3 regions of the Citrobacter freundii ATCC 8090 genome follow, and region 2 is predicted to be linked to each of the others. Evidence: predicted binding sites of a transcription regulator. Region 2 holds the regulator's gene; each other region holds the start of a gene.
What was found. Region 2 encodes Fur, which represses iron uptake genes when iron is present. Its sites were predicted from a motif close to ATAATAATGAGAACNACTATCAA; they were not measured.
Positions count from the first base shown of each region.

Region 1: feoA (ferrous iron transporter A) is a predicted target of Fur. The motif match lies at 4,445-4,467, and genes of this name have one in related genera.
Region 3: bfd (bacterioferritin-associated ferredoxin) is a predicted target of Fur. The motif match lies at 1,635-1,657, and genes of this name have one in related genera.

Region 1 covers NZ_CP049015.1:318,884-329,307, reverse strand. Annotated here, with positions in the region: gene envZ (two-component system sensor histidine kinase EnvZ) at 1-355, opposite strand, end outside; gene ompR (osmolarity response regulator transcription factor OmpR) at 352-1,071, opposite strand; gene greB (transcription elongation factor GreB) at 1,297-1,770, shown strand; gene G4551_RS01515 (Tex family protein) at 1,869-4,202, shown strand; gene feoA (ferrous iron transporter A) at 4,578-4,805, shown strand; gene feoB (Fe(2+) transporter permease subunit FeoB) at 4,824-7,142, shown strand; gene feoC ([Fe-S]-dependent transcriptional repressor FeoC) at 7,154-7,390, shown strand; partial or broken gene G4551_RS01495 (Rpn family recombination-promoting nuclease/putative transposase) at 7,552-8,283, shown strand; gene bioH (pimeloyl-ACP methyl ester esterase BioH) at 8,329-9,099, opposite strand; gene gntX (DNA utilization protein GntX) at 9,137-9,820, shown strand; gene nfuA (Fe-S biogenesis protein NfuA) at 9,879-10,424, shown strand, end outside.
Region 2 covers NZ_CP049015.1:1,535,651-1,546,074, forward strand. Annotated here, with positions in the region: gene tcuA (FAD-dependent tricarballylate dehydrogenase TcuA) at 1-1,404, opposite strand; gene tcuB (tricarballylate utilization 4Fe-4S protein TcuB) at 1-14, opposite strand, end outside; gene tcuR (tricarballylate utilization LysR family transcriptional regulator TcuR) at 1,502-2,428, opposite strand; gene fur (ferric iron uptake transcriptional regulator) at 2,557-3,003, opposite strand; gene G4551_RS07340 (ryhB-regulated fur leader peptide) at 2,996-3,082, opposite strand; gene fldA (flavodoxin FldA) at 3,293-3,823, opposite strand; gene ybfE (LexA regulated protein) at 3,979-4,266, opposite strand; gene ybfF (esterase) at 4,395-5,168, opposite strand; gene seqA (replication initiation negative regulator SeqA) at 5,363-5,905, shown strand; gene pgm (phosphoglucomutase (alpha-D-glucose-1,6-bisphosphate-dependent)) at 5,930-7,570, shown strand; gene kdpE (two-component system response regulator KdpE) at 7,671-8,348, opposite strand; gene kdpD (two-component system sensor histidine kinase KdpD) at 8,345-10,424, opposite strand, start outside.
Region 3 covers NZ_CP049015.1:392,473-402,896, forward strand. Annotated here, with positions in the region: gene fusA (elongation factor G) at 1-252, shown strand, start outside; gene tuf (elongation factor Tu) at 322-1,506, shown strand; gene bfd (bacterioferritin-associated ferredoxin) at 1,692-1,886, shown strand; gene bfr (bacterioferritin) at 1,958-2,434, shown strand; gene G4551_RS01870 (prepilin peptidase) at 2,431-2,898, opposite strand; gene rpsJ (30S ribosomal protein S10) at 3,278-3,589, shown strand; gene rplC (50S ribosomal protein L3) at 3,622-4,251, shown strand; gene rplD (50S ribosomal protein L4) at 4,262-4,867, shown strand; gene rplW (50S ribosomal protein L23) at 4,864-5,166, shown strand; gene rplB (50S ribosomal protein L2) at 5,184-6,005, shown strand; gene rpsS (30S ribosomal protein S19) at 6,022-6,300, shown strand; gene rplV (50S ribosomal protein L22) at 6,315-6,647, shown strand; gene rpsC (30S ribosomal protein S3) at 6,665-7,366, shown strand; gene rplP (50S ribosomal protein L16) at 7,379-7,789, shown strand; gene rpmC (50S ribosomal protein L29) at 7,789-7,980, shown strand; gene rpsQ (30S ribosomal protein S17) at 7,980-8,234, shown strand; gene rplN (50S ribosomal protein L14) at 8,398-8,769, shown strand; gene rplX (50S ribosomal protein L24) at 8,780-9,094, shown strand; gene rplE (50S ribosomal protein L5) at 9,109-9,648, shown strand; gene rpsN (30S ribosomal protein S14) at 9,663-9,968, shown strand; gene rpsH (30S ribosomal protein S8) at 9,999-10,391, shown strand; gene rplF (50S ribosomal protein L6) at 10,404-10,424, shown strand, end outside.

The DNA of each region.
Region 1 (10,424 bases), 1.2 Mb from region 2:
GGCCACCCAACTGCTGCGCCATCTGATGGCTTAAGAATTCATAGTGCTGCGCCCAACGCAGTCCGGCTTCTTCAGCGGCCTCGTTGGAATAGAGGGAAATACCCAGCTCACGATAAATTTCCCGACGGAATGCGGGCGGCACCACCAGTTGCGTACCGTCCTCCAGCTGTAGTTTATCGGTCATCAGCATACGAACTTCGTAGGCCAGGACCTTATTAAACTGCTGGAGGCTCGGCAGAATCGCGAAGTTCAGCACTACCAGGTAAGTCGTCACCAGGCTGGCAAACAGCAAGGTGACGATGAGCAATAACGTGCGGGCAAACGAACTTCGTGGCGAGAAGCGCATTCGCCTCATGCTTTAGAACCGTCCGGAACGAAGACGTAGCCCAGACCCCATACGGTCTGAATGTAGCGTGGATGCGCCGGATCTTCTTCCACCATGCGACGCAGACGGGAAATCTGGACGTCGATAGAACGTTCCATCGCAGAATATTCACGACCACGGGCGAGGTTCATCAACTTGTCGCGGGACAGCGGCTCACGCGGATGGCTGACCAGTGCTTTCAGCACCGCAAACTCACCGCTGGTGAGCGGCATAGGCTCATCTTCACGGAACATTTCACGCGTACCGAGGTTCAGTTTGAACTTACCAAACGCAATGACCGCTTCTTCCTGAGAAGGCGCGCCCGGCAGTTCATTCGCCTGACGGCGCAGGACTGCGCGAATACGTGCCAGTAGCTCACGCGGGTTAAACGGTTTCGGAATGTAATCGTCAGCGCCGATTTCCAGTCCTACAATACGGTCCACTTCTTCGCCCTTCGCCGTGACCATAATGATCGGCATCGGGTTGCTTTGGCTGCGCAGGCGACGGCAAATAGACAGGCCATCTTCTCCCGGCAACATTAAATCCAGCACCATCAGGTGGAAAGACTCACGGGTCAGCAGACGATCCATCTGCTCAGCGTTTGCGACGCTTCGAACCTGGAAGCCCTGCTCGGTCAGATAACGCTCCAGAAGCGCACGTAAGCGCATGTCGTCATCGACCACCAGAATCTTATAGTTCTCTTGCATTGTTATTACTCCCAAAGGTTCGCAACAATTAAGTGTATATTCTTAAGAAAGCTAACGTGAGTCACCAGCGAATTCTGGTATGAATTCCAGGCTAAATTGTTACAAAGCATATTAAACAGCAGCTTAAGTATACAATGTTTCTCGCAATACATTATTTATTCTGTTGATATGCTCACGTAATACTAATTGTGCGCATCATCACAGAGTCGAAGGTAAAACAATAAGATGAAAACGCCCCTGATAACCCGTGAAGGGTATGAAAAACTCAAACAAGAGCTGAATTATCTCTGGCGTGAAGAGCGCCCGGAAGTCACCAAAAAAGTTACCTGGGCCGCAAGTCTGGGTGACCGCAGCGAAAATGCCGACTACCAGTATAATAAAAAGCGCCTGCGTGAGATCGACCGCCGCGTCCGATATTTGACCAAGTGCATGGAGAATCTGAAAATCGTCGATTACTCCCCGCAGCAGGAGGGCAAAGTCTTCTTTGGCGCATGGGTTGAGATTGAAAATGACGATGGCGACATCCGCAAATTCCGTATTGTTGGCTACGATGAGATCTTCGGTCGTAAAGATTACATCTCTATCGACTCACCAATGGCGCGAGCGCTGCTGAAAAAAGAAGTCGGCGATCTCGCAGTAGTAAACACTCCTGGTGGCGAAGCCAGCTGGTACGTGAACGAGATTGAATACGTTAAGTGAGACCGGAACAATCCGAAGCCCCGGCAGATGGCTGGCATTTTTGTCAGTCAATCCGTATAACTATCCCCTGATTTTTTATCCTATAGACGAAGCTATCCATGATGAATGATTCTTTCTGCCGCATTATCGCAGGTGAAATTCAGGCTCGTGCTGAACAGGTAGAAGCTGCCGTTCGCCTGCTTGACGAAGGGAACACCGTGCCGTTTATCGCACGATATCGTAAGGAAATCACCGGCGGTCTGGACGATACGCAACTGCGTAATCTGGAAACCCGTCTGGGATATCTGCGTGAACTGGAAGACCGCCGTCAGGCAATCCTGAAATCTATCGGCGAGCAAGGCAAACTGACCGACGACCTGGCGAAAGCGATCAACGGCACGTTAAGTAAGACCGAACTCGAAGATCTCTATCTGCCGTACAAACCTAAGCGCCGTACCCGTGGGCAGATCGCCATTGAAGCAGGCCTTGAGCCGCTGGCAGACCTGCTGTGGAACGAGCCGTCTCACGACCCGGAAACAGAAGCCGCTAAATATCTCAACGCCGACAACGGCGTGGCGGATACCAAAGCGGCCCTCGACGGCGCACGTTACATCCTGATGGAACGCTTCGCTGAAGATGCCGCGCTGCTGGCGAAAGTGCGTGACTATCTGTGGAAGAACGCGCATTTGGTTTCCACCGTGGTAAGCGGTAAAGAAGAGGAAGGCGCGAAATTCCGCGACTACTTCGATCACCACGAACCGATCTCTACCGTGCCATCCCACCGTGCGCTGGCCATGTTCCGTGGCCGTAACGAGGGCGTGCTTCAGCTTTCGCTGAATGCCGATCCGCAGTTCGATGAGCCACCGAAAGAGAGCCACGGCGAGCAAATCATTCAGGATCACCTTGGCCTGCGACTGAACAACGCACCGGCAGACAGCTGGCGTAAAGGCGTTGTAAGCTGGACATGGCGAATTAAGGTGCTGATGCACCTCGAAACCGAACTGATGGGCACCGTGCGCGAACGCGCGGAAGATGAAGCAATCAACGTCTTTGCCCGTAACCTGCATGACCTGCTGATGGCGGCTCCGGCCGGCCTGCGCGCCACCATGGGCCTCGATCCCGGCCTGCGTACCGGCGTGAAGGTGGCGGTTGTTGACGGTACCGGTAAGCTGGTCGCGACCGACACCATTTATCCACACACCGGTCAGGCCGCCAAAGCCGCCGTTGCCGTTGCGGCGCTGTGTGAAAAATACAACGTTGAGCTGGTGGCGATTGGTAACGGTACAGCGTCGCGCGAAACCGAGCGCTTCTTCCTCGACGTGCAGAAACAGTTCCCGAAAGTCACCGCGCAGAAAGTGATCGTCAGCGAAGCCGGGGCATCGGTTTACTCGGCTTCCGAGCTGGCGGCGCAAGAGTTCCCGGATCTCGACGTTTCATTGCGTGGCGCAGTGTCTATCGCCCGTCGTCTGCAGGATCCGCTGGCTGAGCTGGTGAAAATCGATCCGAAATCGATCGGTGTGGGCCAGTATCAACACGACGTTAGCCAGACACAACTGGCGCGTAAGCTGGACGCGGTGGTGGAAGACTGTGTGAACGCCGTCGGCGTCGATCTAAATACCGCTTCCGTTCCGCTGTTGACCCGCGTGGCCGGCCTGACACGCATGATGGCGCAAAACATCGTCGCCTGGCGCGATGAGAACGGTCAGTTCCAGAACCGTCAGCAACTGCTGAAAGTCAGCCGTCTGGGGCCAAAAGCCTTTGAACAGTGCGCAGGCTTCCTGCGCATCAACCATGGCGATAACCCACTGGATGCCTCCACCGTTCACCCGGAAGCCTATCCGATTGTGGAACGCATTCTGGCCGCTACCGAGCAATCGCTGCGTGACCTGATGGGCAACAGCAACGAACTGCGCAATCTGAAAGCCGCCGATTTTACTGACGAACGCTTCGGGGTGCCGACCGTCACCGACATCATCAAAGAGCTGGAAAAGCCGGGTCGCGATCCGCGTCCTGAATTTAAAACCGCGCAGTTTGCCGATGGTGTCGAAACCATGAACGATCTGCTGCCGGGAATGATCCTGGAAGGGGCGGTCACCAACGTCACCAATTTCGGCGCGTTTGTTGATATCGGCGTTCATCAGGATGGCCTGGTGCATATCTCTTCGCTGTCGAATAAGTTCGTCGACGATCCACACACCGTGGTGAAAGCGGGCGACATTGTGAAGGTGAAAGTGCTGGAAGTGGACCTGCAACGTAAGCGTATCGCGCTGACCATGCGTCTGGACGAGCAGCCGGGTGAAACCAATGCGCGTCGCGGCGGCGGGAATAACGATCGCACTCAGGGCAATCGCCCAGCGCCAAAAGCGGCGAAACCGCGTGGTCGTGACGCCCAGCCTGCGGGCAACAGCGCGATGATGGATGCGCTGGCGGCGGCAATGGGTAAAAAGCGCTAAGTTTAAACCGTGTGCCGGATGACGGAATCAATACCTTATCCGGCATATTTAATATATCCCCCGCTTTTCACCACAATATATTTATCACTTTATTAACAGATGAAACCTTAATTAAACATTAAGATTCTCAATAATTACCTCCGCGAACCATTCTTTCCCTACCAGAATAAATATTGAGGAATATCAAAATTGGCTCAAATTATTATCCAATTGTACATTCCGTCACATTTATTCTATTGATGATAGAAACCATTCTCATTATCATTGTTTTGTTGATTATTTACTCTTTCCTTACGTTGGCTAATCATCTGGTCTCATGCCGCCCTGTCGCCCCATGAGGTAATCATCCAGTTAGCGAGATATAAGTAGGTCCCTATGCAATTCACTCCTGACAGTGCGTGGAAAATTACCGGCTTTGCCCGTGAAATCAGCCCGGCTTATCGTCAGAAACTGTTGTCACTTGGCATGCTGCCCGGCTCCTCCTTCAACGTGGTACGCGTCGCCCCGCTCGGCGATCCTATCCATATCGAAACGCGTCGCGTAAGTCTGGTATTGCGTAAAAAGGATTTGGCGTTATTAGAAGTGGAAGCGGTTTCCTGTTAATACAGTGAGTCTATAAAAATGAAAAAACTAACCATTGGTTTAATTGGTAATCCTAATTCCGGCAAGACAACCTTATTCAACCAACTCACCGGCGCGCGCCAGCGTGTAGGCAACTGGGCTGGCGTTACCGTGGAGCGTAAAGAAGGTCATTTCGCCACAACGGACCATCAGGTCACGCTGGTGGATTTACCCGGCACCTATTCTCTGACGACAATCTCATCCCAGACCTCTCTCGATGAGCAGATTGCCTGCCACTATATTTTAAGCGGCGACGCGGATCTGTTGATCAACGTGGTCGATGCTTCAAACCTTGAACGCAACCTCTATCTGACGTTGCAACTGCTTGAGTTGGGCATCCCCTGCATCGTCGCGTTGAATATGCTGGATATCGCTGAAAAACAGCAAATCCGTATTGATATCGACGCCCTCTCAGCACGTCTTGGCTGCCCGGTGGTTCCGCTGGTTTCCACCCGCGCCCGCGGCATTGAAGCGCTGAAGCTGGCGATCGATCGCTACAAAGAAAACGACACTGTCGAGCTGGTCCATTATGCCCAGCCGTTGCTGCAGGAAGCGGATTCCCTCGCCGACGCGATGGCCAAAGATATGCCGCTCAAACAGCGCCGCTGGCTGGGCCTGCAGATGCTGGAAGGCGATATCTACAGCCGCGCATATGCGGGTGATGCCGCGCAAAATCTCGATGCCTCCATCGCACGCCTGAGCGAGACTATGGACGATCCGGCGCTGCACATCGCCGATGCGCGCTATCAGTGCATTGCCGCTATCTGCGATACCGTCAGCAATACTCTGACGGCAGAACCGAGCCGTTTCACCACCGCGGTAGATAAAATCGTTCTCAACCGCTTCCTCGGGCTGCCGATTTTCCTGTTCGTGATGTACCTGATGTTCCTGCTCGCCATTAACATCGGCGGCGCGCTGCAACCATTGTTTGACGTTGGCTCCGTAGCACTCTTTATCCATGGTATTCAGTGGATTGGCTACACGCTGCACTTCCCGGACTGGCTCACTATCTTCCTGGCCCAGGGCCTTGGCGGCGGGATTAACACCGTGCTGCCGCTGGTACCGCAAATCGGCATGATGTACCTGTTCCTCTCCTTCCTTGAAGACTCCGGCTACATGGCGCGCGCCGCGTTTGTGATGGACCGTCTGATGCAGGCGCTGGGACTGCCGGGCAAATCGTTCGTCCCGCTGATCGTCGGCTTTGGCTGTAACGTACCGTCCGTGATGGGCGCACGTACGCTGGACGCCCCGCGTGAGCGTCTGATGACCATCATGATGGCGCCGTTTATGTCCTGCGGCGCACGTCTGGCGATTTTCGCCGTCTTTGCCGCGGCGTTCTTTGGTCAGAACGGCGCACTGGCGGTCTTCTCGCTGTACGTACTGGGTATCGTGATGGCTGTGTTGACGGGCCTGATGCTCAAACACACCATCATGCGTGGTGAAGCAACGCCGTTCGTGATGGAGCTGCCGGTATACCACGTGCCGCACATCAAGAGTCTGATTATTCAGACCTGGCAACGCCTGAAAGGCTTCGTTCTGCGTGCAGGTAAAGTCATCATCATCGTCAGCATTTTCCTCAGCGCGTTTAACAGTTTCTCGCTGAGCGGGAAAATCGTCGATAACATCAACGACTCAGCTCTGGCCTCCGTTAGCCGTGTTATTACTCCAGTGTTTAAACCGATTGGCGTTCACGAAGATAACTGGCAGGCAACCGTAGGTTTGTTCACCGGCGCGATGGCGAAAGAAGTGGTGGTGGGTACGCTGAACACGCTCTATACCGCGGAAAACATTCAGGAAGAAGAGTTCAACCCGGCAGATTTCCACCTTGGTGACGAGCTGCTCGGCGCAGTGGATGAAACCTGGCAAAGCCTGAAAGACACCTTCAGCCTGAGCGTACTGGCTAACCCTATCGAAGCCAGCAAGGGCGACGGCGAAATGGCGACGGGCGCAATGGGCGTGATGGGCGAGAAATTTGGCAGCGCCGCCGCCGCGTACAGCTACCTGATCTTTGTTCTGCTGTATGTGCCGTGCATTTCAGTGATGGGCGCTATCGCACGTGAATCCAGCCGTGGCTGGATGAGTTTCTCGATTCTGTGGGGCCTGAATATCGCCTACTCTCTGTCGACGCTGTTTTATCAGACGGTCAGCTACAAAGAGCACCCGACCTACAGCCTGGTGTGCATTTTAGCGGTCATCCTGTTTAACATCGTGTTACTGGGCCTGCTGCGTCGAGCTCGCAGCCGCGTGGACCTCGCACTGCTGGCAACCAACAGAACGGCGAGTTCCTGCTGTTCCAGCACGACTGGCGATTGCCACTAAGGTTATCGACAATGGCATCACTTATTCAGGTTCGTGATTTATTGGCTTTGCGGGGGCGCATGGAGGCGACACAAATAAGCCACACGCTGCATACCCCGCAGCCCATGATTGACGCCATGCTGAATCAGTTAGAAAAGATGGGCAAAGCGGTGCGGATTCAGGAAGATGCCGACGGGTGTCTTTCCGGAAGCTGCAAAAGTTGCCCGGAAGGTAAAGCCTGCCTGCGCGAGTGGTGGGCTTTGCGCTAATCAGATGCTCTTTGCCGGATGGCGCTACGCTTATCCGGCCTACAAATGATGCAAACGTCCAGGCCGGATAATTCGTTTATGCAGATATCCGGCTTTTTTGCGTAATGGATTCCACATAGATTTCATTATTTCAGCAAAAAAGATCTATCCTCCAGCCAGCTACCCGCGAAGGTGATGGTTACATTTACACCATTATTGAACATCAAAGCAGCGCCGATGCTCACATGGCATTTCGGCTAATACGCTATGCCATTGCGGTAATGCAGCGTCATCTGGATGCGGGACATAAGAAGCTGCCTCTGGTAATCCCCCTACTTTTTTATCATGGTGCAGCAAGCCCATACCCCTATTCACTTTGTTGGCTGGACGAGTTTGATGACCCGGAGTCCGCCAGACAGCTTTATAGCACCGCATTTCCACTGATCGATATCACCGTTGTGCCCGATGACGAGATTATGCAGCATCGCCGGATGGCGCTGTTGGAACTCATCCAAAAACATATCCGTAAACGCGATTTGATGGGGCTGGTAGAAAAACTGGCCATCCTGCTTGTTAAAGGACACGCTAATGACAGCCAGTTGAAAGCCTTGTTTAATTACCTGATGCAAGCCGGAGACACCGTGCATTTTGGCGAGTTTATTCATGAAATCGCCGAACGTTTACCCCAACATAAGGACAAGTTGATGACTATCGCCGAAAGATTACGACAGGAAGGGCATCTTAATGGCCTTCAGGAAGGCCATCGGAAAGGATTACAAGAGGGGTTACAAACGGGCAAACGAGAGGAAGCTTTGCGCATCGCGACGACCATGCTAGCGGATGGTATCGACAGATTAACAATACTCAGAATTACCGGGCTTAGCGCTGAAGACCTGCCAGCACAACCCCATTAATTTCATGCCCGGCAAGCGCGACGCTACCGGGCAAATCAACAGGGGCTATAGCTGGTGTTTTAACGCCACCAGCGCTGAGCAGAACTCCGCCGGATGCGAGATAAACGGCGCATGCGCCGCCTTAGCAAACACCAACGACTCACTCTGCGGCCACAGGGCATCCAACATCGGGACGACTTTGCGCGGCACCAGGCCATCAAGATAGCCGTACAACCGCAGGAAAGGCATTTCCACCGCGCACAGCGGTTCACGCAGATCAACTGTTTTCAGGATCTCCAGCCCGCCATTAAGCACCTCGACTTCCGGCATGGGTAAAGCAAGCACCGTTTTCTTCAACGCTCGCGCATCCTGACGCGCGGTTTCCGTACCTATCGTTTGCAATGCCAGAAAACGCTCCACTGTACGCTGGAAATCTTCGCTCAGCTGCTGCTGGAAGCCTGCCAGCACCTCTGGCTTGATACCCGGCCACTCATCCCGCGCGCTAAAGCAAGGGGAAGACGCGACGGTCACCAGCGCCTGAACACGCTCAGGATGCGTTAAGGCTACCTGACTCGCGACCAGCCCGCCCAGACTCCAGCCGAGCCAGATAGCTTTCTCCGGTGCCTGTTTCAATACCCGCTCAGCCATCTCTTCCAGCGACATTGCACCGAAACCCTGGCTACGACCAAATCCCGGTAAGTCGACAAGATGCAGCGTAAAATGCGAACCCAGTTCCTCGCTTATGCAATGCCACACTTGCGCATTCAGTCCCCATCCGTGCAGCAGCACAAGATGGCAATTTCCCGAACCCTGGGTCTGCCACCAGATGTCATTCATCAGTTATTGTTCTCTTTTAGCCTGAAAGGATGCATCTATGCTAACAGTACCGGGATTGTGCTGGCTATGCCGAATGCCCCTGACGTTAGGGCATTGGGGGATCTGCTCAGTCTGTACGCGGGCAACGCGCCAACACGCCAGCCTATGCCCCCAATGTGGACTCCCTGCCGCTCATACCGTCATTCCCTGTGGGCGCTGCCTGCAAAAACCGCCGCCGTGGCAGCGGCTGGTCACCGTCAGCGACTATGTTCCGCCGTTGAGCGGGCTTATCCACCAGCTCAAGTTTTCGCGACGCAGCGAAACAGCCTCCGCTCTTTCGCGTTTGCTGTTGCTGGAGGTACTACAGGCCCGGCGCGTCAGCGCCCTTCCTCTGCCGGACAGGCTGGTCAGCGTCCCGCTCTGGCAACGTCGACACTGGCGCAGAGGGTTTAATCAGAGCGATTTACTGTGCCGTCCGCTTGCACGCTGGCTGGGTTGCGACTGGGACAGCCAGACCGTCTCGCGGGTTCGGGCAACCGCCACGCAGCACCATCTCAGCGCCCGATTACGTAAACGTAACCTGAAAAATGCCTTTCGCCTTGAATTGCCGGTGCAGGGACTCCATATGGTTATTGTGGATGATGTCGTCACTACCGGAAGTACCGTCGCGGAAATCGCGCAGCTGCTTTTACGCAACGGCGCGGCGACTGTCCAGGTATGGTGCCTGTGTCGAACCTTGTAGAGCCTCGATGATGGGCGTATTATAACCAAGTAAAATAGTCAACTATTAGGCCATTACTATGATCCATATTTCCGATGCTGCACAAGCGCACTTTGCCAAACTGCTGGCAAATCAGGAAGAAGGGACACAAATCCGCGTATTTGTGATTAATCCCGGCACGCCTAACGCTGAATGCGGCGTTTCTTATTGTCCGCCGGACGCCGTGGAAGCAACCGACACCGCCATTAAATTTGACCTGCTGACCGCATATGTTGATGAACTGAGCGCACCGTATCTGGAAGATGCAGAAATCGATTTCGTTACCGACCAGTTAGGCTCCCAGCTGACCCTGAAAGCACCAAACGCCAAAATGCGTAAAGTTGCCGATGATGCGCCGCTGATGGAACGCGTGGAGTACATGCTGCAATCGCAGATCAACCCACAGTTGGCTGGTCACGGTGGTCGCGTATCTCTGATGGAAATCACCGATGAAGGCTACGCCATTCTGCAGTTTGGCGGCGGCTGTAACGGCTGTTCAATGGTCGATGTGACGCTGAAAGAAGGTATCGAGAAGCAGCTGCTGGCTGAATTCCCTGAACTGAAAGGCGTTCGCGATTTAACCGAA
Region 2 (10,424 bases):
TCAAGCTGCCTCATGACGAGTCTCCTTACGTGCGGCCAGCGCGGCTTCTTTTCCGGCAATACGGCCAAAAGTGGTACCGATTGACATGCCCACGCCTGCGGTGTAGCCCTTGCCCAGCACGTTGCCCGCCATCATCTCTCCGGCGACGAACAGGTTGCGGCTTGGCTGCCCGGCAAAGTGTACGGCAGCGCGTTCATTTACTTTTAACCCGAGATAGGTGAAGGTGATCCCTGGCCGCAGGGCATAGCCGTAGTAAGGCGGCTGGTCCAGTGGTCGCGCCCAGTGTGTCTTCGCGGGGGTTAACGCTTTTGTCGTGCAGTTATCCAGAATGGTATGGTTGAACTGGCCGGGCTGGCAGGCGTTGTTGTACTCCGTCACGGTGTGGGTAAAGTGTTCGCCATTCAGCCCCAACTGATGAGCCAGTTCCGCCAGCGTATTGGCCTGTGCGCCAGGAAAGACCGGAGGCATGAAGTGGCCGATGGCTTTACTGTCGATAATGGAGTAGCCAATCTGCCCGGGCTGTTGGGCGACCAGTCGTCCCCAAATGGCGTAGCGTTTGGGCCAGAAATCTTCGCCTTCATCATAAAAACGCTCAGCGTCACGGTTGACGACTATGCCGAGCGAAACACAGTCCACGCGGGTACAAATCCCGCCGTCATATAATGGCGCTCTGGCGTCAATGGCTACGCAGTGTGACTGGGAGGGTTCGCCGATGATGTCGGCTCCGGCATCGATCATAAATTTGAGCAGTACGCCCTGGTTAAAGCGCGTGCCGCGAATCAGAAAGTTATCTGCAGGCCATTCGCCGCGCTCGTTCTCTCCCCACGCTTCTCGCAGCCATTCGCGGTTTGACTCAAACCCGCCAGCGGCAAGCACGCAGGATTTCGCTGTAATGCGCTCTTCACCTGCCAGCGCCGCCACGAACTCGCCATTACGCAGTTCAAGCGCCTGAACAGGGGTGTTATAGCGGATCTGCACTCCCAGTTTTTCTGCGCTGCGATAATAGGCATTCACCAGGGCCTTGCCACCGCCCATAAAAAAGGCGTTGGTTCGCGCCACGTGTAAAGCGCCAGAGAGAGGAGGTTGAAAATTGACGCCGTGCTGGCGCATCCAGTCGCGGCATTGTGAAGAGGTGCGGATCACCAGACGTGCCAGGGCTTCGTTGGTATTTCCTTCCGTGACGCGCTGCAGATCTTGCCAATACTCCTCTTCCGGATAGCTTTCCACCAGCACATCCTGCGGTGCATCATGCATACAGCGCAGGTTACGCGTGTGTTGGGAATTTCCCCCACGCCATTCCCGGGGAGCCGCTTCGAGTAGTAAAACGGAAGCGCCTTGCTCCCGGGCGGTAAGGGCAGCGCATAAGGCAGCATTGCCACCGCCAATCACCAGAACATCAACCATCGTATACTCCATTACCATTTAACTAATTGTTAAATTTGTAATTAAAATGTATGCGAACGGCTTGTGCGGGCGCTATGACGTAGTGCTAAAGAGGGCTTTAGTTATTGTAAAGGATGGCGCCTGGCCAGCGTCCTGCTTCCACCAGTTGATGCATCACTTTCGTCAGCACCACGCGGGCTGCGAGGCCCGCCGGGGTGAGCTCATCGTCAGAGAGGCTCACCAGAAAGTTGGGGCGGCTAAGTATCGGATTATGGACGCCGATCACTCTTAGCGTCTCTTTATCGAGATGGGAAATCGCCGCTCCGGGTTGAAGAGTGGCGCCAATGCCACTGCGCACGGCGCGCATCAGCAGCGCCAGACCATCAATTTCTGTAGCGATCTCAATGTTCAGCGAGTGTTCCTGACAAATTGCTTCCAGCCTGCCGCGCAGACCGTGGCCTGGGCTGGGCATTATCAATGGAATACTCGCCAACTGGGCTGGGGCAATATTGTCATCGGTAATATCAGCCAGTAGGGCATGGGTCCCAATCAAAAACAGCCGTTCTTCGAGAATCGGTCTGGCACTCCAGCGCAGGATCTTTTCTTTTTGAAACACCACAGCCAGATCAATCTGGCGGGTATTAATCATCCGTTCCAGATTACCAGAGAGACTTTCCACCACATGCAGGCGAACATCGCTATAGCTTTCCCGCATGGCGTGAATAAAAGGCATACCGAGAACTGAAGCGGTACTGGGAGCCATGCCGACGCTGACGTGCCCGGAAAGCCGGGATTCACGCGCGGCGAGGATTGCATCGTCTGCGTGACGGAGCGCCAGCTGCGCCTGGGAGTAAAAAGCCAGTCCGGCGCTGGTGGGTGTCACGCCTCGCGAAGTGCGCTGCAGCAGGCGAATAGCGAGTTCGTTTTCCAGACGCGACATTTGCTGGCTGAGTGCCGAAACCCCGATATTGAGATCGAGCGCCGCGCTACCCATGCTGCCGGTTTCTACAATGCGCACAAAATAGCGTAGCTGGCGAAGTTCCATTTCGACTCTCCGGAAGGGGCAATTGATTTTTACATTAAAGCAACACAGGAGCGGAGGGAAGGGGAAAAGGGCAGGTAACGCCCATAAAAAAAGCCAACCGGATGGTTGGCTTTTCAGAAAGCATTACATTATTTGCCGTCGTGGGCGTGCTCATCTTCGCGGCAATCGCCTTCGGCACAGTGACCGTAAAGATAGAGGCTATGGTTAGTTAAGCGAATGCCATGTTTAGCCGCAATCTCACGTTGGCGGGCTTCGATGGAATCATCGCTGAACTCGACCACTTTGCCGCAGTCAAGGCAGATGAGGTGATCGTGATGATGCTGTTGAGTCAATTCGAAGACGGATTTACCACCTTCAAAATTATGGCGGGTCACGATACCGGCATCATCAAACTGGTTCAGCACGCGATACACGGTCGCCAGACCAATTTCTTCACCCATATCGATCAGGCGTTTGTATAAGTCTTCCGCACTGACGTGATGGTTATCCGGTTCCTGAAGAACTTCCAGAATTTTTAAACGAGGAAGCGTTACTTTCAGGCCAGCCTTCTTTAATGCGGTATTGTTGTCAGTCATGCGGAATCTGTCCTGTAGCTAAACGATTCACTTCATTAACAGAAGTGACAGAAATTGCACTTGAGATAATGCGATTCATTATAGAACTGCCATGGCTAAATGAAAACTGCAAGTCTCTGGCATATATTGTTAATCAAAACGTGGTATCGCCGACAAACACACTGTGCAACACCCGATTGGCATCCAGCCATTGTACAGGGTCAGACGAAAAAGTTACAAATTTGTAGCAATTATTTTGATTGGTTTTATCTATTGATGCGGCGCAGATGGAAATCTGCGCCACACGAAATCAGGCATTAATGATTTCGTCGAGGTGCAGCTCTTCAGAGATCTGCTTAACCCATTTTTCTACGCGTTCTGCGGTCAGTTCAGGTTGGCGATCTTCATCGATAGCCAGACCGACAAAATGGTCGTCGTCAGCCAGACCTTTGGACGCTTCAAAGTGATAACCCGCCGTTGGCCAGTGACCAACGATGGTTGCGCCGCGCGGTTCGATGATGTCGCGAATGGTCCCTAACGCATCGCAGAAATATTCTGCGTAATCTTCCTGGTCGCCACAGCCGAACAATGCAACCAGTTTGCCGTTAAAATCAATGTCTTCGAGGGTAGGGAAGAAGTCGTCCCAGTCGCACTGCGCTTCACCGTAGTACCAGGTTGGGATGCCGAGCAGCAGAATGTCATACCCTTCGAGGTCTTCTTTGCTGCTTTTTGCAATGTCATGAACATCGGCAACGTCTTTACCAAGCTGTTTTTGAATCATTTTTGCGATGTTTTCGGTATTACCGGTGTCGCTGCCGAAAAAGATGCCAGTGATTGCCATGAGTAAAATAACCTCTTGAAACTTATTGAAATGGTGGTGGCGCATTGCCCACGGATAAGGGCAATCATAGCAGAACAGTCAGGCATGCGGAAACAGCAAACACGCAGGACTGCACTCTGTGCTACACGATTTATGATTTAGAGCAGAAATTCAGACTATGCCTGACCGCGCAATGCGCTGAGTTGGTTCATCAGCATCTCTTCGATGAGTTCACTGCGACTCATGTTGCGTGCCTCAGCCAGCTCGTTCAGAGCGTCAACGGCATCAGCGTTCAGTTTCAGTTCGACACGCTTAAGCCCGCGAACTTTGTCACGCTTAAGCTGATTACGTTTATTAATACGTAACTGTTCATCACGCGAGAGCGGATTAGTTTTGGGTCGTCCCGGGCGACGCTCCTGCGCGAACAGATCTAATGTCGTACGGTCCGTTTGTTCTTTGGCCATGATCTTGGTGACTTCGGGGAAACAATCAGCCAGGCGTCTGCCCGGATGGATAGCGCGCCATAATACATCAGCAGGGGAGACACGCCAACGCCCGCGCGCGTAATCGCGCGCAGACGCTGAGTTTTTAATCAGTTAGCCTGCTCGCTCAGATAACGACGGATGGCGCGCAGCACCGCCTCCGGTTTTTCGGCATGCACCCAATGCCCGGCGCCTGCTATAACGTGCGCACGAGCTTGTGGGAATTGCGCCAGCAGTTGTTCGCGATACGCTTCGGTAACATACGGTGAGTTGCCGCCTGGGATAAACAGCGCCGGGTGCTCCCACGCAGGAATGGTTTCCCAACCGACGATATGCGGATATTGATCCCACAATACGGGAACGTTAAAGCGCCACTCGCCGTCAACAAAGGATTTCAGCAGAAACTGGATAACACCTTCCTCCTGCAGGTGCTGGCGCATGACGCTTGCCGCCTGCTGGCGTGAGGACGCTTGTGCATCGGTTACGGCATTGATTGCCGCAAAAATCTCATCGTGGCGGCGAACATGGTAGTCAACGGGAGCAATGTCGATGGCGACCAGCCGTTCGACACGTTCCGGAGCCAGAGCAGTCAGCGCCATGACGGCTTTTCCGCCCATCGAGTGGCCAATAAAGATCGCTTTTTCGATCTGCCGATCGTCCAGCGTATCCAGCAGATCTTGCGCCATGGCCGGATAATTCATCTCAGGTGAACGAGGGGAGAGGCCATGGTTTCGCATATCGACCTGGATGATGTCGTGGTCGGCTACTAGATCGCGTGCCAGGATCCCCAGGTTATCCAGGCTGCCAAACAAGCCGTGCACCAGGACGATGGGAGAATTATTGTGCAGGTTTTGCGCAGATTGCGCTCGGATATTCAATTTCATGGCAAAGTTCTTTTTTTCACACTCACGGGTTAGGGTATCATGTTGACCATTCTGCCACATGGCTGCAACAACTACGGTTACTCTGAGTTTTGCTGGCCACCAGGCTTGACGCTATCCGCTGTTGGGATTTGCCTTTACACTACGTGTGTTTACCCCGACAACTTGTATTCAGCTAAACACTGCACTGGATTAAGATGAAAACGATTGAAGTTGATGATGAACTCTATAGCTATATTGCCAGCCACACCAAGCATATTGGCGAGAGCGCATCCGACATTTTACGGCGTATGTTGAAATTTTCCGCCGCATCACAGCCTGTCACTCCGATAGTCAAAGAAGTCCGCGCTGTGCAACCTGTCGTGGAAGCCAAGCCGGTTAACCCCGTAAAAGATAAAGTGCGCGCGATGCGTGAACTGCTGCTGTCCGACGAATACGCGGAACAGAAGAAAGCAGTAAATCGCTTTATGCTGGTGCTGTCTACACTCTATTCACTGGATCAAAACGCGTTCGCCGAAGCAACGGAATCGTTGCATGGTCGTACGCGTGTTTATTTTGCAGCTGATGAACAGACGCTGCTGAAAAATGGTAATCAAACCAAACCGAAGCACGTGCCAGGCACGCCGTACTGGGTGATCACCAATACCAATACCGGCCGTAAATGCAGCATGGTTGAACACATCATGCAGTCAATGCAATTCCCTGCGGAATTGATTGAAAAGGTTTGCGGAACAATTTAATCCTTGCATTAGAAGGACCAGGCAATGGCAATCCACAATCGTGCAGGTCAACCTGCGCAACAGAGTGATTTGATTAACGTCGCCCAACTGACGGCACAATACTATGTACTGAAACCAACGGCAGGGAACGCTGAGCACGCTGTTAAGTTCGGTACGTCCGGACATCGCGGCAGTGCAGGTCGTCATAGTTTTAACGAGCCGCATATTCTGGCTATCGCCCAGGCGATTGCTGAAGAACGTGCGAAAAACGGGATTACTGGTCCGTGCTATGTGGGCAAGGATACCCACGCGCTGTCTGAACCGGCTTTTATCTCTGTACTGGAAGTGCTGGCGGCGAACGGCGTTGACGTCATCGTGCAGGAAAATAACGGCTTTACGCCAACCCCTGCTGTATCGAACGCTATCCTGGTCCACAACAAAAAAGGCGGCCCGCTGGCTGACGGCATTGTGATCACGCCGTCCCACAACCCGCCGGAAGATGGCGGCATTAAATACAACCCGCCAAATGGTGGTCCGGCAGACACTAATGTCACCAAAGTGGTGGAAGACAGAGCCAACGCGCTGCTGGCGGCCGGTCTGCAAGGCGTGAAGCGTATGTCGCTGGACGCTGCGCTGGCATCTGGTCATGTGAAAGAGCAGGATCTGGTTCAGCCGTTTGTTGAAGGACTGGCTGACATCGTAGACATGGCGGCGATCCAGAAAGCGGGTCTGACGCTGGGTGTCGATCCGCTGGGCGGTTCCGGTATCGAATACTGGAAGCGTATTGCTAAGCACTACAACCTGAACCTGACTATCGTTAACGATCACGTTGATCAGACTTTCCGCTTTATGCATCTCGACAAAGATGGCGCAATCCGCATGGACTGCTCCTCCGAGTGTGCGATGGCGGGGCTGTTGGCGCTGCGCGACAAGTTCGATCTGGCCTTTGCCAATGACCCAGACTACGACCGTCACGGTATCGTCACCCCGGCAGGGCTGATGAATCCGAACCACTATCTGGCGGTGGCGATCAACTACCTGTTCCAGCATCGTCCGCAGTGGGGCAAAGATGTTGCCGTCGGTAAGACGCTGGTGTCATCGGCGATGATTGACCGTGTAGTGAATGATTTAGGGCGTAAACTGGTTGAAGTGCCGGTTGGCTTTAAATGGTTTGTTGACGGTCTGTTTGACGGCAGTTTTGGCTTTGGTGGGGAAGAGAGCGCGGGGGCATCTTTCCTGCGTTTCGACGGTACACCGTGGTCAACCGACAAAGACGGCATCATCATGTGCCTGCTGGCGGCAGAAATTACCGCAGTGACCGGTAAGAACCCGCAGGAGCACTACAACGAACTGGCTGCTCGCTTTGGCGCACCGAGCTACAACCGCCTGCAGGCAAGCGCGACCTCCGCGCAGAAAGCGGCGCTGTCTAAGCTGTCTCCGGAAATGGTGAGCGCCAGTACGCTTGCGGGCGACCCGATCACCGCGCGTCTGACGGCTGCACCGGGCAACGGCGCTTCTATCGGCGGTCTGAAAGTGATGACTGACAACGGCTGGTTTGCCGCGCGTCCTTCTGGTACGGAAGACGCTTACAAGATCTACTGCGAAAGCTTCCTCGGTGAAGAACATCGCAAGCAGATCGAAAAAGAAGCGGTTGAGATCGTCAGCGAAGTGCTGAAGAACGCGTAAACCGTAGGCCGGATAAGACGCTAGCGTCGCTATTCGGCATGAATAATGAAAAAGCCGGACAGCAAATACGCTGGTCCGGCTTTTTATATTCAACTTAACGTCATGGCATGAACCGATAACCAATCCCGGTTTCGGTCAGAAAATGACGCGGACGTGCCGGGTCCAGTTCCAGTTTCTGGCGCAGGTGTCCCATGTAAATTCGCAGATAGTGGCTGTGTTCGACGGCGTTTGGTCCCCAAACCTGATTGAGCAACTGGCGCTGCGTCAGTACCTTTCCGGCATTATTCAGCAGTACCGCTAACAGGCGAAACTCAATCGGCGTCAAATGAATCTCTTCATCACCACGATGTACTAGCCGGGCGGCGATATCTACTTTTACGTTGGAAAAATGCACCACCGGCTCGGGAGACGTGCCGCTGGCGTGGCGACGCAATGCCACGCGCAATCGCGCCTGTAGCTCGCCAATACCAAAGGGTTTACTGAGATAGTCATCGGCACCGGCATCCAGGGCGGCAATTTTATCACTTTCTTCGCTGCGGGCTGAAAGCACAATTACCGGTATCGCGCTCCATTGTCGCAGGTCACGAATAAAATCAATGCCGTCACCGTCCGGCAGACCGAGATCGAGAATGATGAGATCGGGTTTTCGCGTGGCGGCTTCCAGCAGACCACGTTGCAGCGTTTCCGCTTCATATACACGCAGACCATCGGCTTCCAGCGCGGTGCGCAGAAAGCGACGGATAGCCTGTTCATCTTCAACAATCAGTACGTTCGTCACATATCCTCATGAAAATCTTCAAGTTCAGGGGGGATTTCCTGGGGCAGTGTAACACGGAAACATGCTCCTCCCTGTGCGCGATTGTGGACGGAAATTGTACCGCCGTGCACGTCCACAATGGCCTGGCAGATTGCCAGCCCCAGCCCAACGCCTGGTACAGATGACTCTTTGTTTCCCCGGGAGAACTTGTCAAAAACTCGTTGCTCCATTCCCGATGGAATGCCAGGGCCATTATCCCAGACGTCCAGTTGCAGATGTTCGCCATCGACGCTGGCATCAATACCGATTTGCGCCGCTGGACCTGCGTATTTAACAGCGTTTTCCAGCAGGTTAATCAGCACCCGTTCAAATAGCGGGCCATCGACGTGGATCAGCGTCAACGGCGCGGGTAGCGACAAATTAATAGGAGCAGAGAGTCCTGGCTCCAGCATCTGCAGGGCACTACCGACCACCTCTTCCAGCGTTAACCACTCTTTCTTAAGATTAAAGCCGCCAGACTGAATTCGCGCCATATCCAGTAGGTTATTAACCAGTCGGGTCGTATTCAGGACGTGCTGGCGAATTTCGCTGGCCTGGCGCGCGTGCGGCGATCCTTCGCTTGCCAGATCCAGCGTTAAGATCTCTGCCTGACCAAACAACACCGTCAGCGGCGTGCGCAAATCGTGGGAAAGGGCGGCGAGCAGGGCATTGCGAATGCTTTCACGCTCGCTGGCAAACCGGGCCTGCTCTTCGCTGGCGGTGAGCGTCAGGCGTTCCAGCGCACTGGCGACCAGTAAAGTGAAAGTTTCCAGCAGGCGCTGCTGTTCGGGGATCATCAGCTGGCGTAAATTTCCTGGTTCCACAACCAGCAACCCATGCGTTTTGTCGGCGCTTTTTAACGGTAAAATTTGATACGGCACACCCGGTAACGTGTCAGTGCCTGCGCCGGCCGGTTGCCCTTTATCAAAGCTCCATTGGGCAATGGCGTCATCCCACGGCGTCATGCCCTGTTGATGAGTGAGAGGGGCCAGCTTACCGTTCTCACCGGGCAGTAAAACCTGGCTGCGGGCCTGGAACGTTGAGGCAATAAACTGTTCGCTGGTGGCGGCGATATCCTGCTGGCTCCGTCCGACGGCCAGCGCTTTCGACATCTCATATAAATGACGCGTACGCTGTTCACGATAACGCGCTACCCGTGCCTGATAACGCACTCCAGCGGTGAGATTACCGATAACCAACCCTACCGTTAGCATCACGGCAAAGGTAAGCAGGTACTGGACGTCGGAAACGGCCAGCGTACCGCGTGGGGCAATAAAGAAGAGATCGAAGCTGGCAACGTTAATAAAGGTTGCCAGCACTGACGGCCAGCGTCCGTAAAAGAGGGCGATAACCACCACACCCAATAAATAGATCATCACCAGGTTGGCGGCGTCAAAGGCCATCAACCACTGCATGGCAATCAACGTAATGATGGCGCACAGCGCGACGGCAACCACGCAACCCTGAATTTGAACCCGCCACTTATCCTTAAAGGTGCGGCTATCTGCAGTTTGCAGCACAGGGCGCGAAGGTGGTTCGTCGAGCGCAACAATCATCAGGTCGAGATCCGGTGCGCGATGGGCCAGTTTGTCAGCAAAGGAATCACTGCGCCACCAGCGTCGCGTAGTCGGACGTCCGAGGACAATTTTTCCCAGATTATGCTCACGGGCGTAGCGGATTACTGCTTTGTCTTCAGCGGGATCGGAAAGGGTGGCGGTTTCTGCACCCAGCTCCTGGGCTAATCGCAGGGCGCTTAAAATTGCGCGGCGTTGTTTTTCGGGCAGTCGGTGCAGCGCTGGCGTTTCGACATACACTGCATGCCATACGCTGCCGAGGCGCGCTGCCAGACGCGCGGCGGCACGCACGAGCTTTTCGCTGCCGGTGTTGTGTCCAATACACAGCAATATGGCGTCGCGGGTATGCCAGACTTTCTCCTCTCCCGGACGTCCACGCCAGGCACGCATCTGATCGTCAACCCGATCGGCCGTGCGGCGCAGGGCCAGCTCACGTAGCGCGATCAAGTTACCTTTGCGAAAGAAATGCTCGATGGCTCTTTCC
Region 3 (10,424 bases), 1.1 Mb from region 2:
GAGACTCCGGAAGAGAACACCGGTGACGTAATCGGTGACTTGAGCCGCCGTCGTGGTATGCTTCGTGGTCAGGAATCCAACGTCACTGGCGTTGTTATCCATGCTGAAGTTCCGCTGTCTGAAATGTTCGGATATGCAACTCAGCTGCGTTCTCTGACCAAAGGCCGTGCTTCTTACTCCATGGAGTTCCTGAAGTACGACGATGCGCCGAACAACGTTGCTCAGGCCGTTATTGAAGCCCGTGGTAAATAATCCACAGGATTAAAACCTAAGTCCCGTGCTCTCTCCATAGGGGAGAGCACTATAGTAAGGAATATAGCCGTGTCTAAAGAAAAATTTGAACGTACAAAACCGCACGTTAACGTCGGCACCATCGGCCACGTTGACCACGGTAAAACTACCCTGACCGCTGCAATCACTACCGTACTGGCTAAAACCTACGGCGGTGCTGCTCGTGCATTCGACCAGATCGATAACGCGCCGGAAGAAAAAGCACGTGGTATCACCATCAACACTTCTCACGTTGAATATGACACCCCGACTCGCCACTACGCACACGTAGACTGCCCGGGCCACGCCGACTATGTTAAAAACATGATCACCGGTGCTGCGCAGATGGACGGCGCGATCCTGGTTGTTGCTGCGACTGACGGCCCGATGCCGCAGACTCGTGAGCACATCCTGCTGGGTCGTCAGGTAGGCGTTCCGTACATCATCGTGTTCCTGAACAAATGCGACATGGTTGATGACGAAGAGCTGCTGGAACTGGTAGAAATGGAAGTTCGTGAACTTCTGTCTCAGTACGATTTCCCGGGCGACGACACTCCGATCGTTCGTGGTTCTGCTCTGAAAGCGCTGGAAGGCGAAGCAGAGTGGGAAGCGAAAATCATCGAACTGGCTGGCTTCCTGGATTCTTACATCCCAGAACCAGAGCGTGCGATTGACAAGCCGTTCCTGCTGCCTATCGAAGACGTATTCTCCATCTCCGGTCGTGGTACCGTTGTTACCGGTCGTGTAGAGCGCGGTATCATCAAAGTTGGTGAAGAAGTTGAAATCGTTGGTATCAAAGAGACTGCTAAGTCTACCTGTACTGGCGTTGAAATGTTCCGCAAACTGCTGGACGAAGGCCGTGCTGGTGAGAACGTTGGTGTTCTGCTGCGTGGTATCAAACGTGAAGAAATCGAACGTGGTCAGGTACTGGCTAAGCCGGGCTCTATCAAGCCGCACACCAAGTTCGAATCTGAAGTGTACATTCTGTCCAAAGACGAAGGCGGCCGTCATACTCCGTTCTTCAAAGGCTACCGTCCGCAGTTCTACTTCCGTACTACTGACGTGACTGGTACCATCGAACTGCCGGAAGGCGTAGAGATGGTAATGCCGGGCGACAACATCAAAATGGTTGTTACCCTGATCCACCCAATCGCGATGGACGACGGTCTGCGTTTCGCAATCCGTGAAGGCGGCCGTACTGTTGGTGCGGGCGTTGTTGCTAAAGTAATGAGCTAATTATTGATTAATTAGCTTTGAGCTTAAAAAGGGCGCTTCGGCGCCCTTTTTGCTGCCTGCTATTTAGTAGCTGTCATATTTATTCGCATTTTTTATTCATTCTCCCGCCGCGTAAATAGCGTTGTGCTATTGTAATCATAACTATTCTCATTTACACTTTGCGCAGAAATTGAACGGGAGCGATCATGTACGTTTGTTTGTGTAATGCGATAAGTGATAAAAAAATACGTCAGGCTGTTCGCCAGTTTCACCCTCAATCCTTTCAGCAATTACGTAAATTTATTCCTGTAGGAAATCAATGCGGTAAGTGCATTCGTGCTGCCCGCGAAGTCATGCAGGATGAATTAACGCAAATGCCAGAATTTAAAGAGATCGCCTAAGTCACACTCTTTTTTTTGACATCCCTGTAGCCCCATCTACGCTCTAAGAGTGGAAGCGGAGGGACTATAAAATGAAAGGTGATGTTAAAATCATAAATTATCTCAATAAACTATTGGGAAATGAGCTTGTCGCGATCAACCAGTATTTTCTCCATGCTCGTATGTTTAAAAACTGGGGACTGACTCGCCTCAATGATGTTGAGTACCATGAATCTATCGATGAGATGAAACACGCTGATAAATATATCGAGCGTATTTTATTCTTAGAAGGGCTCCCGAACTTGCAGGATCTTGGCAAGTTGGGTATTGGCGAAGACGTTGAAGAGATGCTGCAATCCGATCTTCGACTCGAGTTGGATGGGGCGAAAGATCTGCGTGAAGCCATTGCCTATGCCGATAGCGTTCATGATTATGTCAGCCGGGACATGATGATCGAGATCCTGACTGAAGAAGAAGGGCATATTGACTGGCTCGAAACTGAGCTGGACCTGATTGCAAAACTTGGCTTGCAAAATTATCTGCAATCGCAAATTAAAGTCAGTGACTAACCGCCCTGTATCAGATTTATCCAGCCAATAACGAAACCCGCAGCCGCCAGATATGGCCCAAAAGGCAGCGGGTTTTTTAGCATCTGTCTCCCGTAACGGACGCAAGAAATCCCGGTGAGACAACATGCCATGCCCGCGGCAAGTAAAACCAACAGTGGTAATGATTCCCAGCGATGCCATGCGCCCAGTGCGGCAAGAAATTTGACATCACCAAAGCCTAATCCTTCCTGTCGGCATATCAAACGATACCCCCAGTAGAACAAAGCAAATACCCAATAGCCCGCTACGGCACCCCAAAGCGCGTCGGATAACTGTGCAGGTCTGCAGCACTGATGATAAATAAGACCGCCCCACAAAAGAGGGCAGGTAAATTTGTCGGGCAGCAACCCGGTACGCAGGTCATGGACTAAGAGCAACCCTGATAGCGAAACATAAATCAGCAGAAAGGGGAGGTCGATGTACATGGGCAAATCTCATTTGGTAAAGAGTTTACCTTCGGGTAAGTACGCCGGCCCCACAAGTCCGGGATGTGAGTTATGGATGCTCTCTTCCACGGAAAACGCGTTGCATCACAGGACATACAATCAGAGTGGAAGGAGGCCCGCATTTATGAACGAGTGATTAATTTCTACGCGGCACTTGCTTAAGACTGAGATTTACGTATAATGCGCGGGCTTGTCTAATATTGACAGCGGTTCGATATGAGCCACCGGTACTGCGAAAGCAATACCAGACAATGTTCCCAATCGGGGAACTCTGTAAGAACGGTTACACTCTCCCATCAATCGTAATGGGTTTGAGGAGTAACTATTTCGTCTATAAAATAATTGGAGCTCTGGTCTCATGCAGAACCAAAGAATCCGTATCCGTTTGAAAGCGTTTGATCATCGTCTGATCGATCAATCAACCGCGGAAATCGTCGAGACTGCCAAGCGCACTGGTGCGCAGGTTCGTGGTCCGATCCCGCTGCCGACCCGCAAAGAGCGTTTCACCGTTCTGATCTCCCCGCACGTCAACAAAGACGCGCGTGATCAGTACGAGATCCGTACTCACAAGCGTCTGGTTGACATCGTTGAGCCAACTGAAAAAACCGTTGATGCTCTGATGCGTCTGGACCTGGCTGCCGGTGTAGACGTGCAGATCAGCCTGGGTTAATCAGGTCATCGAGCGATTGAGAGGTTGATACAATGATTGGTTTAGTCGGTAAAAAAGTGGGTATGACCCGCATCTTCACTGAAGATGGCGTATCTATCCCAGTAACCGTTATCGAAGTTGAAGCAAACCGCGTTACTCAGGTTAAAGATCTGGCTAACGATGGCTATCGCGCTGTTCAGGTTACCACCGGTGCTAAAAAAGCTAACCGCGTAACTAAGCCGGAAGCTGGCCACTTTGCTAAAGCTGGCGTAGAAGCTGGCCGCGGCCTGTGGGAGTTCCGTCTGGCAGATGGTGAAGAATACACCGTTGGTCAGAACATTAGCGTTGAACTGTTTGCTGACGTTAAAAAAGTTGACGTAACCGGTACCTCTAAAGGTAAAGGTTTCGCTGGTACCGTTAAGCGCTGGAACTTCCGTACCCAGGACGCTACTCACGGTAACTCCTTGTCTCACCGCGTTCCGGGTTCTATCGGTCAGAACCAGACTCCGGGCAAAGTGTTCAAAGGCAAGAAAATGGCAGGTCAGCTGGGCAACGAACGTGTAACCGTTCAGAGCCTGGACGTAGTACGTGTTGACGCTGAGCGCAACCTGCTGCTGGTTAAAGGTGGTGTTCCGGGTGCGACCGGTTGCGACCTGATCGTTAAACCAGCTGTGAAGGCGTAAGGGGATAGCAATGGAATTAGTATTGAAAGACGCGCAGAGCGCGCTGACTGTTTCCGAAACTACCTTCGGTCGTGATTTCAACGAAGCGCTGGTTCACCAGGTTGTTGTTGCTTATGCAGCTGGTGCTCGTCAGGGTACTCGTGCTCAGAAGACTCGTGCTGAAGTAACTGGTTCAGGCAAAAAGCCGTGGCGCCAGAAAGGTACCGGCCGTGCGCGTTCAGGTTCTATCAAGAGCCCGATCTGGCGTTCAGGTGGCGTGACCTTCGCTGCTCGTCCACAGGACCACAGTCAAAAAGTTAACAAAAAGATGTACCGCGGCGCGCTGAAAAGCATTCTGTCCGAACTGGTACGTCAGGATCGTCTGATCGTTGTCGAATCATTCTCTGTAGAAGCGCCTAAAACTAAGCTGCTGGCACAGAAATTGAAAGACATGGCTCTGGAAGATGTGCTGATCATCACCGGTGAGCTGGACGAAAACCTGTTCCTGGCTGCGCGCAACCTGCACAAGGTTGACGTACGCGATGCAACTGGTATCGACCCGGTTAGCCTGATCGCCTTCGACAAAGTCGTAATGACTGCTGATGCTGTTAAGCAAGTTGAGGAGATGCTGGCATGATTCGTGAAGAACGTCTGCTGAAAGTGCTGCGCGCACCGCACGTTTCTGAAAAAGCGTCTACTGCGATGGAAAAAACTAACACCATCGTTCTCAAAGTTGCTAAAGACGCGACCAAAGCAGAAATCAAAGCTGCTGTGCAGAAACTGTTTGAAGTCGAAGTCGAAGTCGTTAACACCCTGGTAGTTAAAGGGAAAGTTAAACGTCACGGACAGCGTATCGGTCGTCGTAGCGACTGGAAAAAAGCTTACGTCACCCTGAAGGAAGGCCAGAATCTGGACTTCGTCGGCGGCGCTGAGTAAGTCGGAGGAGTAATACAATGGCAGTTGTTAAATGTAAACCGACATCTCCGGGTCGTCGCCACGTTGTTAAAGTGGTCAACCCAGAGCTGCACAAGGGCAAACCTTTTGCTCCGCTGGTTGAAAAAAACAGCAAATCCGGTGGTCGTAACAACAATGGCCGTATCACCACTCGTCACATCGGTGGTGGTCACAAGCAGGCTTATCGTATTGTTGACTTCAAACGCAACAAAGACGGTATCCCGGCAGTTGTTGAACGTCTTGAATACGATCCGAACCGCTCCGCGAACATCGCGCTGGTTCTGTACAAAGACGGTGAACGCCGTTACATCCTGGCCCCTAAAGGCCTGAAAGCTGGCGACCAGATTCAGTCTGGCGTTGATGCTGCAATCAAAGCAGGTAACACCCTGCCGATGCGCAATATCCCGGTTGGTTCTACCGTTCATAACGTAGAAATGAAACCAGGTAAAGGCGGTCAGCTGGCACGTTCCGCTGGTACTTACGTTCAGATCGTTGCTCGTGATGGTGCTTATGTCACCCTGCGTCTGCGTTCTGGTGAAATGCGTAAAGTCGAAGCAGACTGCCGTGCAACTCTGGGCGAAGTTGGCAATGCTGAGCATATGCTGCGCGTTCTGGGTAAAGCAGGTGCTGCACGCTGGCGTGGTGTTCGTCCTACCGTTCGCGGTACTGCGATGAACCCAGTCGACCACCCACATGGTGGTGGTGAAGGTCGTAACTTTGGTAAGCACCCGGTAACTCCGTGGGGCGTTCAGACCAAAGGTAAGAAGACCCGCAGCAACAAGCGTACTGATAAATTCATCGTACGTCGCCGTAGCAAATAATTTTAGAGGATAAGCCATGCCACGTTCTCTCAAGAAAGGTCCTTTTATTGACCTGCACTTGCTGAAGAAGGTAGAGAAAGCGGTGGAAAGCGGAGACAAGAAGCCCCTGCGCACTTGGTCCCGTCGTTCAACGATCTTTCCTAACATGATCGGTTTGACCATCGCTGTCCATAATGGTCGTCAGCACGTTCCGGTATTTGTTTCCGACGAAATGGTCGGTCACAAACTGGGTGAATTCGCACCGACTCGTACTTATCGCGGCCACGCTGCTGATAAAAAAGCGAAGAAGAAATAAGGTAGGAGGAAGAGATGGAAACTTTAGCTCAACATCGCCATGCTCGTTCTTCTGCTCAGAAGGTTCGCCTTGTTGCAGACCTGATTCGCGGTAAGAAAGTGTCGCAGGCTCTGGATATTCTGACCTACACCAATAAGAAAGCGGCTGTACTGGTTAAGAAAGTCCTGGAATCTGCCATTGCTAACGCTGAACACAACGATGGCGCTGACATTGACGATCTGAAAGTTACGAAAATTTTCGTAGACGAAGGCCCGAGCATGAAGCGCATTATGCCGCGTGCAAAAGGTCGTGCAGATCGCATCCTGAAGCGCACCAGCCACATTACTGTGGTTGTGTCCGATCGCTGAGACTCTGGAGACTAGCAATGGGTCAGAAAGTACATCCTAATGGTATTCGCCTGGGTATTGTAAAACCATGGAACTCAACCTGGTTTGCGAACACCAAAGAATTCGCTGACAACCTGGACAGCGATTTTAAAGTACGTCAGTACCTGACTAAGGAACTGGCTAAAGCGTCTGTATCTCGTATCGTTATCGAGCGTCCGGCTAAGAGCATCCGTGTGACCATTCACACCGCTCGCCCGGGTATCGTTATCGGTAAGAAAGGCGAAGACGTAGAAAAACTGCGCAAAGTCGTAGCGGATATTGCTGGCGTTCCTGCTCAGATCAATATCGCCGAAGTGCGTAAGCCTGAACTGGACGCAAAATTGGTTGCTGACAGCATCACTTCTCAGCTGGAACGTCGTGTTATGTTCCGTCGTGCTATGAAGCGTGCTGTACAGAACGCAATGCGTCTGGGCGCTAAAGGTATCAAAGTTGAAGTTAGCGGCCGTCTGGGCGGCGCGGAAATCGCACGTACCGAATGGTACCGCGAAGGTCGCGTACCTCTGCACACTCTGCGTGCTGACATCGACTACAACACCTCTGAAGCGCACACCACTTACGGTGTAATCGGCGTTAAAGTGTGGATCTTCAAAGGCGAGATCCTGGGTGGTATGGCTGCTGTTGAACAACCGGAAAAACCGGCTGCTCAACCTAAAAAGCAGCAGCGTAAAGGCCGTAAATAAGGAGCGTCGCTGATGTTACAACCAAAGCGTACAAAATTCCGTAAAATGCACAAAGGCCGTAACCGCGGTCTGGCTGCTGGCGCGGATGTTAGCTTCGGCAGCTTCGGTCTGAAAGCTGTTGGCCGTGGTCGTCTGACTGCCCGTCAGATCGAAGCAGCACGTCGTGCTATGACCCGTGCAGTTAAGCGTCAAGGTAAGATCTGGATCCGTGTATTCCCGGACAAACCGATCACTGAAAAGCCGCTGGCAGTGCGTATGGGTAAAGGTAAAGGTAACGTGGAGTATTGGGTTGCCTTGATTCAGCCGGGTAAAGTCCTGTATGAAATGGACGGCGTACCGGAAGAGCTGGCCCGTGAAGCATTCAAGCTGGCAGCAGCGAAACTGCCGATTAAAACCACCTTTGTAACTAAGACGGTGATGTAATGAAAGCAAAAGAGCTGCGTGAGAAGAGTGTTGAAGAGCTGAACACCGAGCTGCTGAATCTGCTGCGTGAGCAGTTCAACCTGCGTATGCAGGCTGCAAGTGGCCAGCTGCAACAGTCTCACCTGTTGAAGCAAGTGCGTCGTGACGTCGCACGCGTTAAGACTTTACTGACTGAGAAGGCGGGTGCGTAATGACCGATAAAATCCGTACTCTGCAAGGTCGCGTTGTTAGCGATAAAATGGAGAAATCCATCGTTGTTGCTATCGAACGTTTTGTGAAACACCCGATCTACGGTAAATTCATTAAGCGTACGACCAAACTGCACGTACATGACGAGAACAACGAATGCGGTACTGGTGACGTGGTTGAAATCCGCGAATGCCGTCCGCTGTCCAAGACTAAGTCCTGGACGCTGGTTCGCGTTGTAGAGAAAGCCGTTCTGTAATACAGTAGGCATTCTCAACGAATAAACGGCTCAGCGATGAGCCGTTTATTTTTTCTACCCATATCGTTGAAGCGGTGTTATAATGCCGCGCCCCCGATATGGGGCTTTTTTAACGACCTGATTTTCGGGTCTCAGTAGTAGTTGACATTAGCGGAGCACTAAAATGATCCAAGAACAGACTATGCTGAACGTCGCCGACAACTCCGGTGCACGTCGCGTAATGTGTATCAAGGTTCTGGGTGGCTCGCACCGTCGCTACGCAGGCGTCGGCGATATCATCAAGATCACCATCAAGGAAGCAATTCCGCGTGGTAAGGTCAAAAAAGGTGATGTGCTGAAGGCGGTAGTGGTGCGCACCAAGAAGGGTGTTCGTCGCCCGGACGGTTCTGTCATTCGCTTCGATGGTAATGCATGCGTTATTTTAAACAATAACAGCGAGCAACCTATCGGTACGCGTATTTTTGGGCCGGTAACTCGTGAACTTCGTAACGAGAAGTTCATGAAAATTATCTCTCTGGCACCAGAAGTACTCTAAGGAGCGAATCATGGCAGCGAAGATCCGTCGTGATGACGAAGTTATCGTGTTAACCGGTAAAGATAAAGGTAAACGCGGTAAAGTTAAGAATGTCCTGTCTTCCGGCAAGGTCATTGTTGAAGGTATCAACCTGGTTAAGAAACATCAGAAGCCGGTTCCGGCCCTGAACCAACCAGGCGGCATCGTAGAGAAAGAAGCAGCTATTCAGATCTCTAACCTTGCTATCTTCAACGCGGCAACCGGCAAGGCTGACCGTGTAGGCTTTAGATTCGAAGACGGCAAAAAAGTCCGTTTCTTCAAATCTAACAGCGAAACTATCAAGTAATTTGGAGTAGTACGATGGCGAAACTGCATGATTACTACAAAGACGAAGTAGTCGCTAAACTCATGACTGAGTTTAACTACAATTCTGTCATGCAAGTCCCTCGGGTCGAGAAGATCACCCTGAACATGGGTGTTGGTGAAGCGATCGCTGACAAGAAACTGCTGGATAACGCAGCAGCTGACCTGACAGCAATCTCCGGTCAAAAACCGCTGATCACCAAAGCACGCAAATCAGTTGCAGGCTTCAAAATCCGTCAGGGCTATCCGATCGGCTGTAAAGTAACTCTGCGTGGCGAACGCATGTGGGAGTTCTTTGAGCGCCTGATCACTATTGCTGTTCCACGTATCCGTGACTTCCGTGGCTTGTCCGCTAAGTCTTTCGACGGTCGTGGTAACTACAGCATGGGTGTCCGTGAGCAGATCATCTTCCCAGAAATCGACTACGATAAAGTCGACCGCGTGCGTGGTTTGGATATTACCATTACCACTACTGCGAAATCTGATGAAGAAGGCCGTGCTCTGCTGGCTGCCTTTGACTTCCCGTTCCGCAAGTAAGGTAGGGTTACTGAATGGCTAAGCAATCAATGAAAGCACGCGAAGTAAAGCGCGTAGCTTTAGCTGATAAGTACTTCGCAAAACGCGCTGAACTGAAAGCTATTATCTCTGATGTGAACGCGACCGACGAAGATCGTTGGAACGCAGTTCTCAAGCTGCAGTCTCTGCCGCGTGATTCCAGCCCGTCCCGTCAGCGTAACCGCTGCCGTCAAACAGGTCGTCCGCATGGCTATGTGGGCAAGTTCGGGTTGAGCCGTATCAAACTGCGTGAAGCCGCCATGCGCGGTGAAGTACCAGGCTTGAAAAAGGCTAGCTGGTAATTACCAATTGAATCACGGGAGTAAAGACAGATGAGCATGCAAGATCCGATCGCGGATATGCTGACCCGTATCCGTAACGGTCAGGCCGCGAATAAAGCTGCGGTCACCATGCCTTCCTCCAAGCTGAAAGTGGCAATTGCCAACGTGCTGAAGGAAGAAGGTTTTATTGAAGATTTTAAAGTTGAAGGCGACACCAAGCCGGAACTGGAACTTACTCTCAAGTATTTCCAGGGTAAAGCTGTTGTAGAAAGCATTCAGCGTGTCAGTCGCCCAGGTCTGCGCATTTATAAGCGTAAAGACGAGCTGCCGAAAGTTATGGCTGGCATGGGTATCGCAGTTGTTTCTACCTCTAAAGGTGTTATGACTGATCGTGCAGCGCGCCAGGCTGGTCTTGGTGGCGAAATTATCTGCTACGTAGCCTAATCGGAGGAAAAAATGTCTCGTGTTGCTAAAGCA